Regions from separate parts of the Telluria sp. ZB2R32 genome, predicted to be linked through region 2. Evidence: predicted binding sites of a transcription regulator. Region 2 holds the regulator's gene; each other region holds the start of a gene.
What was found. Region 2 encodes LexA, which represses DNA repair genes until DNA is damaged. Its sites were predicted from a motif close to ACTGTATNNNNATACAGT; they were not measured.
Positions count from the first base shown of each region.

Region 1: a site for LexA is predicted at 1,310-1,327, ahead of AC56LG_RS08920 (putative DNA modification/repair radical SAM protein). Genes of this name have one in related genera too.
Region 3: a site for LexA is predicted at 1,494-1,511, ahead of AC56LG_RS21560 (VRR-NUC domain-containing protein). Genes of this name have one in related genera too.

Region 1 covers NZ_JCASIG010000002.1:872,353-875,604, forward strand. Annotated here, with positions in the region: gene AC56LG_RS08915 (UdgX family uracil-DNA binding protein) at 1-68, opposite strand, end outside; gene AC56LG_RS08920 (putative DNA modification/repair radical SAM protein) at 65-1,297, opposite strand; gene AC56LG_RS08925 (M16 family metallopeptidase) at 1,653-3,252, opposite strand, start outside.
Region 2 covers NZ_JCASIG010000003.1:236,108-239,359, forward strand. Annotated here, with positions in the region: gene AC56LG_RS10400 (tetratricopeptide repeat protein) at 1-382, shown strand, start outside; gene AC56LG_RS10405 (sel1 repeat family protein) at 446-1,207, shown strand; gene lexA (transcriptional repressor LexA) at 1,268-1,915, opposite strand; gene rpsF (30S ribosomal protein S6) at 2,169-2,564, shown strand; gene priB (primosomal replication protein N) at 2,613-2,906, shown strand; gene rpsR (30S ribosomal protein S18) at 2,940-3,230, shown strand.
Region 3 covers NZ_JCASIG010000008.1:162,805-166,056, forward strand. Annotated here, with positions in the region: partial or broken gene AC56LG_RS21550 (AAA family ATPase) at 1-469, opposite strand, end outside; gene AC56LG_RS21555 (hypothetical protein) at 620-1,423, shown strand; gene AC56LG_RS21560 (VRR-NUC domain-containing protein) at 1,526-3,175, shown strand; gene AC56LG_RS21565 (ATP-dependent DNA helicase) at 3,172-3,252, shown strand, end outside.

The sequences.
Region 1 (3,252 bases), on a different contig from region 2:
GTACGCCATTCGGGAAAGCCGGACACCACCAGCGGCTGGCCGGCAATCACGCGGGCCGCCGCGTTCATGCCGCCTTCAACTCCGGCCACAGGTTCATCTGCTCCTGCGGCGCGCCCAGGTGGCGCCGCAGCAGGTCGGAACTGGCCAGGCCCTGCGCCGGCTTGTAGTCGGCGGTGACGACGAAGGGCGCGATTTTCTTCATGCTGCAGCGCAGGCGCGACAAATCTTCCCAGCGCACCCGGCGCAGGCGGCGCAGGTCGACGATGCGCTTGGCGTTGCGCAGGCCGATGCCGGGCACGCGCGCGATCATTTCGGCGTCGGCGCGGTTCAGGTCCATCGGGAAGTGGTCGCGGTTGGCCAGCGCCCAGGCCAGTTTCGGGTCGACGTCGAGCGCCAGGTTGCCGGCCGCCGGCATCAGTTCGCCCGCGGTAAAACCATAGCCGCGCAACAGGAAATCGGCCTGGTACAGGCGGTGCTCGCGCAGCAGCGGCGGCGGCGCCAGCGGCACGCTGTCCGGGCTTTGCGGGATCGGGCTGAAGGCCGAGTAATACACGCGCTTGAGTTTATAGCTGCCGTACAGGGTCTCGGCCGTGTTGAGGATGGTCTGGTCGTCGCTGGCGTCGGCGCCGACGATCATCTGCGTGCTCTGGCCGGCCGGGGCAAACGCCGGCGCCTTCGGTTCTTCCGCTTTCTCATCCAACTTGCGCCGGATCGAACCCATCGCCAGCTTGATGGTGTGGACGTTTTTCTCGGGCGCGAGGCGGGTCACGCTGTCGTGGGTCGGCAGCTCGATGTTCACGGATAAGCGGTCGGCGTAGCGGCCGGCTTCGGCGATCAGCAAGGGATCGGCGTCCGGAATCGTCTTGAGGTGGATGTAGCCCTTGAAATTGTGCTCTTCGCGCAGCGTGCGCGCCACGGCGACCAGCTGCTCCATCGTGTAGTCGCTTGACTGGATGATGCCGGAACTGAGGAACAGGCCATCGATGTAGTTGCGCAGGTAGAAATCGTGGGTCAATTTCACGACTTCGGCCACCGAAAAGCGTGCACGCGGGACATTCGAGGTACGGCGGTTGACGCAGTACTGGCAGTCGTAGACGCAGAAATTGGTGAGCAGGATTTTCAGCAGCGAGACGCAGCGGCCGTCGGGCGTATAGCTGTGACAGATGCCCATGCCGGTGGTGGCGCCGACGCCACCGTCGTTGCCGTCGGAAGCACGCTTGGGCGCACCGCTGCTGGCGCAGGAGGCATCGTATTTGGCGGCGTCCGCCAGGATTTCGAGCTTGTCGGAAAGTTTCATCGGAATGGAGAAACTGTATGGGTGTACAGTATAAACCAGCCCGGGTATGTACGGCGCGCGGTAAGGGTTGGTGCCGGGACAAAGGCGGGTCGCCGTTGTAGGGTGGACTCCTGAGTCCACGCGTACGTGCCGTGGCACACCGCCAACACAGATGACGATTGCCGACGCATGCGTGACAGAATGAATTTCGATTGTTCAAGCGTGCGTAACGCGTGGGCTCGGGAGCCCACCCTACGAGGTTGTGAAAAAATCGCCATGGCGGCGTTGCGCCGCCTTGCCCTGACGATTTTTTCACAACCTCTACGTTACACGACCGTCACCGGCTCACGGTGAACGTTGTGAGTCGATTTATGATTTACCTCACCGGCTTGCCGTCCTGGTCCAGCACGACCACTTCGCCCCAGCCCAGCGAACGAATGCCCGTTTCCACCTTGCGCAGGTCGCCGATCACCACCCAGACCACGTTCTCCGGCTGCACGAATTTATTCGCCGCCTGGCCCAGCTGTGCGGGCGTCAGCGCCTTCAGGTTGGCCGAGTACCCACTCCAGTAGTTTTCCGGCAGGTTCAGGTTGACGCTGGCCAGGGCCGCCGCTTCCAGCGCGCCCAGGGTTTCGAAGCGGCCGGCCAGGCGCGAGGTCATGTTGCGCATGATGCTCTCGTACTCGGCGCCGACCAGCGGACGCGCGCCGGCCACGCCCTTGACCTCGTTCGCCACTTCGCGCATCGCCTCGACGGTTTTATCCGTCTGCACCGGCGCCATGGTGATGAAACTGCGCTGGCCGCGCACTTCGCTCAAACGTGCATTGGTACCGTAGCTCCAGTGTTTATCGAGGCGCAGGTTACGGTTCAGGCGCGAGGTGGCGATGCCGCCGAAGTTGTGCATCACCGGCTCGATGGCGAGGTCTTCCGGCTGGCCGTAAGGCAGCGACAGGTGCGCGGCGACGATGGTCGATTGCGGCGCGTCCGGCTTGTCGATCAGGTAGACCTTCTTGCCGGTCGTGGCGCCCAGCGCTGCCGCCGGTTTGGCCGGTGCCGTGCCGGCGGCCCAGCGGCCGAACGACGCTTCCAGCGCCGGCAGCAATTTATCCATCGTGGTGTCGCCGGCAACGACCAGGGTCGCGCTGCCCGGACGGAACCAGCTGGCGTGCCACTGCGCCAAATCGTCGCGCGTGATGGCGTCGACGCTGGCGGCGGTGCCGCTGGCAGGCTTGCCGTAGGCGTGTTCCTGGCCGTACAGCAGGGCCGGGACGACGCGCATGGCGAGGCTGTTCGGCTGCGCCTTTTCCTGGCCGATCTGCGCCATGCGCCGCGCTTTCTGCAGCGCGAACTGGTCTTGCGGGAAGCTCGGGGCCAGCGCGGCGTCGGCCATGATGGCGAGCGACGGCGCCAGGTTGGCGGCGGTCGCCTGCAGGCGTACCAGCGACTGGTCGGCGCTGCTGGCGGTCGCCAGGCGCGCGCCCAGGTTCTCCAGCGCATCCGACAGCGCAAAGGCGTCGCGCGTTTTGGTGCCCTTGTCGAGCAGGTCGAGCGCGAGCGAAGCGGCGCCGGCCTTGGCCGTACTGTCCGAGGCCACGCCGGCGTCCACCGCGAGCGTCGCATTCACGATCGGCGCCGTGTGGCGTTCGAGCAGGATCACCTTCAAACCATTTTTTAACTGCGCGCGCTGCATGGCCGGGAATTTCACGTCGGGTGCCTCGCCCAGGCCCGGCAGCACTTTGCGGTCGATGGTCGACTTCACGGCCGCCAGTTTGGCGAACGGACGCACCGTCATCGTGTAGTGATTCGCACGCAGCCAGCGGTTGCCGGCCGCCTTAACGTCGCCTGGGGTCGCCGCTGCCAACTGCTCCAGGCGTGTCAGATACGCATCCGGCGCACCGCCATAGGTCATGCTCTCGGCCAGCACGTCGGACCGCCCGCCGAAGCCGCCCAGGCGCTCGATGCTGCGCGAGAAGTCG
Region 2 (3,252 bases):
AATCGAGGGCTGGCGCATTTGCTATAACGGTTTTGTTGCCAACCTGAACGCGACGGCGCCGATCGCAAAGCGCATTCCCGCCGACGTGCTCGACATGATGACCCCGCGCGAAATCGAGAGCGCACGCACGCACATCGAGTCGGTCTACCGGACTGTGCTGACCCAGAGCGAACGCGACGCGGACACCGTGAAGCGGCAGCAGCTTGCATGGGAATCGGCGACGGGCCGCTACGTCAAGGAAGAAAACGAGCGCACCGAGCGCGCGACCCGCGAAGAGACGCGTCTTATCGTCGACAATCAGCGGCGCCAGATGGAACAGTTGCGTACATTTAACCCACCACCGCCGCCAGCGCCGGTAGCCCCATCCAATAGCGGGCGCTGACGTCAAGGTTGAGTCGGGCGGGGCTGCGGGGTATTATCGTGCATTCGAGCAAACCTGTTCCCCATGAAAAAACTCCTGCTGTCGCTGGCATTCTGCCTTGCCATTCCCGCCCACGCCGACGAACTTGCCGACGCCAACGCCCTGTTGGCGCGTAAGGCTGTTCCCGAGGCGATGCGTCTCTACACCAAGCTCGGCAATGCCGGTAACCCCGCCGCCCAGCAGCGCCTGGGCGAGCTCTACCTGAGTGGCGAAGCCGGCCAGGTCGACGAGGAGAAGGCGGCGGCCTGGTTCGCCAAGGCGGCCGCCAAAGGCAACACCGGCGCCGCCGCCAGCCTGGAGCGCATCAAGGCGCGCACGGCGCAGCGTGCCGAGATCGAGCATTGGGTCAAGCGCTACGATGGCGAAGACATCAAGGCGGGCCTTTCCCGCTGTGTCGTCCCACGGCTGCCGGCGGTATCGAAGCAGAACGACGAGATCGATCGGATCGCGGCGCGTATCGAGAAGTGGCAAACCTGCTACAACGACTATATCGCCACCCTGAACGCGGCTGAACCGTTGGCGAAACGCATGCCGGCCGCGATCGCCGCGCTGCTCACGCCCGCCGAAACGGCGGCGGCAACGGCCCGTTTCGACGAGGTATTGGCCTCGGCCAAGGAAGAAGCCCGTATCGGCGCCAAGCTGGCACTGGCAGACATCGCCGCCTGGCGCAGTGCCACCGATGCGTATGTGAAGGAACACAACGCCATCGTCGGCACCGCGCCATCCGAAGAGCGGGCGCGCGATATCGAGGCGCGCAAGCGCAACTACGCCCCGTCGGGCAGATAGGAAACACCAAAGGAAAAGGCCGCTGACGCGGCCTTTTTTGTCATGTAGGTGCGGAAGCGGTCAGTGCCAGCTGCGCATCAAGCCCACTGCCAGGCCTTCGAGCGCGAACTCGTCGCCCGGTTCGACGCGGATGACCGTGAAGTCCGGGTTTTCCGGCAGCAGTTCGATCGTTTCGCCGGTCTTGCGATAGCGCTTGACGGTGACGTCGTCGCCGATGCGGGCGACCACGATCTGGCCATTCTTGGCGCTGTCGATCTTTTTGACGGCGAGGAAGTCGCCATCCATGATGCCGGCGTCGCGCATCGACCAGCCGCGCACCTTCAGCAGGAAGTCGGGACGCGCGCCGAACATGGCCGGGTCGATGTTGTAGGTGGCTTCGACGTGTTCCTGCGCCAGGATCGGCGAACCCGCCGCCACGCGGCCGACCAGCGGCAGCGACATCAGCAGGGCGGCCGGGACGTGCGGCACCGGCAGCGGCGCCGGTGTGCTTGCCGGGGCGCCGATCAGTCGGATGCCGCGCGAGGTGCCGGAGACGATTTCGATGGCGCCTTTGCGCGCCAGGGCTTGCAGGTGTTCTTCGGCTGCGTTGGCCGACTTGAAGCCCAACTCCCTGGCGATTTCGGCGCGGGTCGGCGGAAAGCCGGTATTGTCGATCGCTTCCTTGATCAGGTTGAGGATCTGTTCTTGCCTTGCGGTGAGCTTGAGCATGGTGTTACGGCATGGTTGTATGAGTAGACTGTATTTTTGTACAGTATTTAGGGGAATGCAAGGGGAATTCTGATTATTTGTCACGCACTGTGCGATTCCTGCCCGGCAAGTGTCGCGCAGGGACGACGGCTTGCCGGAGTTCGCCGGTGATTGCGCCAATGCCGTAGTCGCGCTATAATTGCCGGCTTTCCCTTCCCACACTCGTCTTGACGCCGAGGTGGGCATTTGTTTAAACGTCCTCAAGGAGTGTTGCATGCGTCATTATGAAATCGTTTTTATCGTCCACCCGGACCAAAGCGAGCAAGTCCCGGCGATGATCGAGCGTTACAAGGCCAGCGTCACCGCGCGCGGCGGTAACATCCATCGCGTCGAAGACTGGGGCCGTCGCCAGATGGCTTACTCGATCCAGAAGCTGCCGAAGGCACACTACATCTGCATGAACATCGAGTGCGACAACGAGACCCTGGTCGAGCTGGAAACCGCATTCAAGTTCAATGATGCCGTGCTGCGTCATCTGACCGTGAAGATGAAGAAAGCTGAAACCGCTCCATCGCCAATGATGAAGTCGGTCCAGCGCGAAGACGCGGCCAAGAGCCACCGCTCGGAAGCCCCAGCGGCTGCCGCAGCTTCAGCCCCAGCTGCTGCCTAATTTTTTTGCCAGGAAGCGTGAACGGGCCGCGTGCCCCGCGTTGAAGAAGTGAACCAGTTACAAGTCGTCGCCACCATCGCTGAACGCGACGTACTGCGCTACACCCCCGCCGGCGTGCCGGTTGTCTCGGCGATCCTGATGCACAGTTCGCAGCAGGTCGAGGCAGGGGTCGAGAGGCTGGTCCAGTTCGAAATTTCCGCGTTCGCCGCGGGTGAGATTTCGGGCCGCTTCGCCAGCGCGGAATTGGGTGCCGCCCACCAGTTCACGGGATTCCTGGCCAAAAAGAATCGCAACAGTAAAGCCCTGGTGTTTCACATCATTGATTTCAGTGCCGCCGCTTAATTAGCGGCCACCATTTAGATACAGGAGCCTCAAATGGCATTCGGTAAAAAGTTCGACAAAAACAAGGCCAAAGAAAAACTGAAGCGCAAACAGCAGAACCCGCTGTTCAAGCGCAAGAAATTCTGCCGCTTCACCGCTGCAAACGTGGAACAGGTCGATTACAAAGACGTCGACACCCTGAAGGACTTCGTCCAGGAAAACGGCAAGATCATGCCAGCACGTCTGACCGGCACCAAGGCGCACTACCAGCGTCAGGTCGATACCGCGATCAAGCGCGCACGCTACCTCGCGCTGCTGCCGTACACCGACCTGCACAACGCTTAATCGCGTCGTACAGTTCAGAACA
Region 3 (3,252 bases), on a different contig from region 2:
CGGCCATGCTGGCCAGCACGCTGTCGGCGATCTCGGGCAGCAGGGTGCCGTTCAGGATCGTGTCGACGTTGCGCGCGCCGGAATCGACTTCGGTGCAGCGCGCCAGCACCGCATTCACCAGCGCCTCGTCGTACTCGAAGGTGGCGCCGTGATTGTCGCGCACGCGCTGGCCGATGCGGTTCAGTTTCAGGCGGATGATATTGGCCAGCACCTCGTCGGCGATCGGATAGAACGGGATGGTCACCATGCGCCCGAGGAAGGCCGGCTTGAACTGCTTCATCAGCTGCGGGCGGATGGCGTCGAGCAGCGCATCGGGCCTGGGCATCTCGGCGGGCGACTTGTTCAGGCAAGCCTGCATCATGGTCGACGATGCCGTGTTCGAAGTAAGGATGATGATCGTGTTGCGAAAGTCGATCTGGCGCCCCTCGGCATCGTCCAGCACGCCCTTGTCGAAGACCTGGAAGATCAGCATGGATTCTCCCAGATTGTTTCTAATCAGAGCAGAAACGACCATCTTAGGAGGTACGCAGTGCGCCCTACAGACGAAAATCAAGCAGCCTCGACAAGACCAAACCTGATGTCGTCGCGGCGCACCGCCGGCGAGGAAAATATTCTTGCAATGCTCGAGCGCGACTCCGCCCGCCGTCCGGGCACGCGCATGTCGGGAGTCCGCCTGGCTTCCTACGGCGCGGCGGCGGCGCTGGTCGGCATCCTTGCCGGCGGCATCGCGTGGCTCGCTTACGACAGTCACCAGACCGGGCAGGAATTGATGGCGCAACATGAGCTGGCCAATCCCGTATCGCCGGTGCTGGCCGAGGCTCCTCCGCCGCAGCTGACCTCGCCCGCGCCCGCATCACTGCCCGCGGCGGCGCCTGCCGCCGATGCGCCGCGCACGGCCGTCATCGTCGACGAGTCCGCACCGGCGCGCGACACGGCGGAGGCCAGCGCCCCGCCGCCGCTGGTCATGTTGCCGCCGCACGAACTCGAGGGCGCAAAGCCGGCGCCAACGCCCCGCGCCATGCCGGAAAGCGCACAGCCGAAAGCCGCCAAGGCCGAGGCGCCGCCCGCCACCGCTGAAAAGAAGGTGGTCAAGGCCGAAGCGCCTCAGCCCGCCGCGCGTCCAGCCGCAGAGAAAAAAGTGGCCAAAGCCGCGGCGCCGGCGGCCGCGAAAAAGGCGGACAAGGCAGCGAAGAGCGCAAGCCGCGCCGCCAGACCGACCAAGGCGCGCGCCGTCGCCACGGCAAGAGCCAAGCCCGACGCCACCCGCCAGCGCAAGGCCGCCACCAGCGGCGACACAGCGGTCGACAGCGACGTCGCCCTGATCTCGGCCATCATCCAGCACTCGGAACGGCACCGCGGCGAGCGCGACGCGGCCACCGCCTGCAAAGGTCCGCAGTGCGCGCGCAAGCCGGGCAATCCCTGATGTGGCAAAAAACCACGGCCGCGCAGTCCGGCGGCCGAAAGGTCTGGGCCTGGCCAATGCCTGCGGCTATACTGTACATAAGCACAGTTGTCGCCGCATATCATGAACAGGGTTCTGGAAAACGAGTTTTATTATCTGGATAATTTCCAGAAGGTCCTCGATTGGATCGGCGGGCGCTATGCCGACTTGCTCACCGACGAAGAGCGAACATTCATCGCCGCCTTCCCGGCGCTGTCCCAGCCGGCGCGTGCCCTGTTCGTGCGCATGGTCATGCGGAAAGGGAACCTGTTCCGCGCCAGCAAAATGAATTATGCGGAGATTGGCTGCCCGGTCGCAGCGGCGCAGCAATTGCTGCCGTCCGGCTGGATCGAGATCGATCCCGTGCTCTCGCTCGACGAACTCTTCGACCTGCTGGCCAAGCCCGAGATCGCCGAGGCTTTCCACTCCCATTTGCACCAAAAGAGTGCACGCAAGGCCGATCAGCTCGAAGCGCTGCGCGCCTCCTTTGGCGACAGCCGCGCCTTTTCGAACTGGTATGCCGGCTGCACCGACGTCGCCCTGCGCATCCTCGTAAAACCGCTGTGCGACCGCCTGCGCCTCATTTTCTTCGGCAACCTGCGCCAGGACTGGACCGAATTCGTGCTGGCCGACCTGGGCTTGTTCCGTTACGAACAGGTCGAGTTCTCCGAAGCTTCGCGCGGCTTCCGCCACCGTCGCGACATCGACCATTACCTGCACCTGCATGGCTGCAAGGATCGCTTTGCGGAAGGCCTCGAACCGATCGAGGACGTCATGGAAGAGCTGCCGATCCATGCCTTCGACAACGACTGGCTGGAGGGCAGGCGCGAGAAATTCCTGTTCCAGGTCGGCCAGCATTTCGAAAAGCAGCAGGACTGGCAGCGCGCCATCGATGTCTACACGCGCTGCGGCTATCCGGGTTCGCGCGGGCGCGCGATCCGGGTGCTGGAGAAGGCCGAACGTTATCCCGATGCCTGGCAGCTGCTGCAGGAAGCCGAGCGCGCGCCCGAGAACGACGCCGAACGCCAGCACCTGGCGCGCCTCAAGCCGCGCCTGGCGCGCAAGCTCGGCCACCCGAAGGCGATCGTGCCTCGCCCCGCCGCGCCCGTGCGCCTGGATCTCTGCCTGCCGGTTCCCTGTGACGGTCCCTGGGTCGAAGGCGCGGTGCGCGACCACCTGGGCTGCGCGGAAGCGCCGGTGTTCTATGTCGAGAACATGCTGGCGAATGCCTTGTTCGGATTGCTGTGCTGGCGCGCCATCTTCGCCGCCATTCCCGGCGCCTTTTTCCACCCGTTCCACCGCGCCCCGACCGATCTGCACAGCCTCGACTTCCATCAGCGCCGCGCCACCGAATTCGCCGATTGCCTGGCCCAGTGCGAGGACGGCCGCTACCGCGCCACCATCCTCGCGCACTTCGAGGAAAAGGCCGGCATCTCGGCGCCCTTCGTGTCCTGGGAATACCTCGATCGTCCATTGCTCGAACTGGCGCTCGACTGCATCCCGGCCGCGCACGTCAAGCGCTGGTGCGAGCGCATCCTGGCCGACGTCAAGGCCAACCGCACCGGCTTCCCCGACCTGATCCAGTTCTGGCCGCTGGAGAAGCGCTACCGCATGATCGAAGTCAAGGGGCCGGGCGACCGCCTGCAGGACAACCAGCTGCGCTGGATCGATTACTGCGCCACGCACGACATGCCGGTGGCGGTGTGCTACCTGCAGTGGGAGCAGGCTGCTTGAGCGAGAAAAGCAAGCCCACATATGTCGTGGCAGTGCGCGCGCTGTGCGAATTCACCGCCAAGCGCGGCGACCTCGAC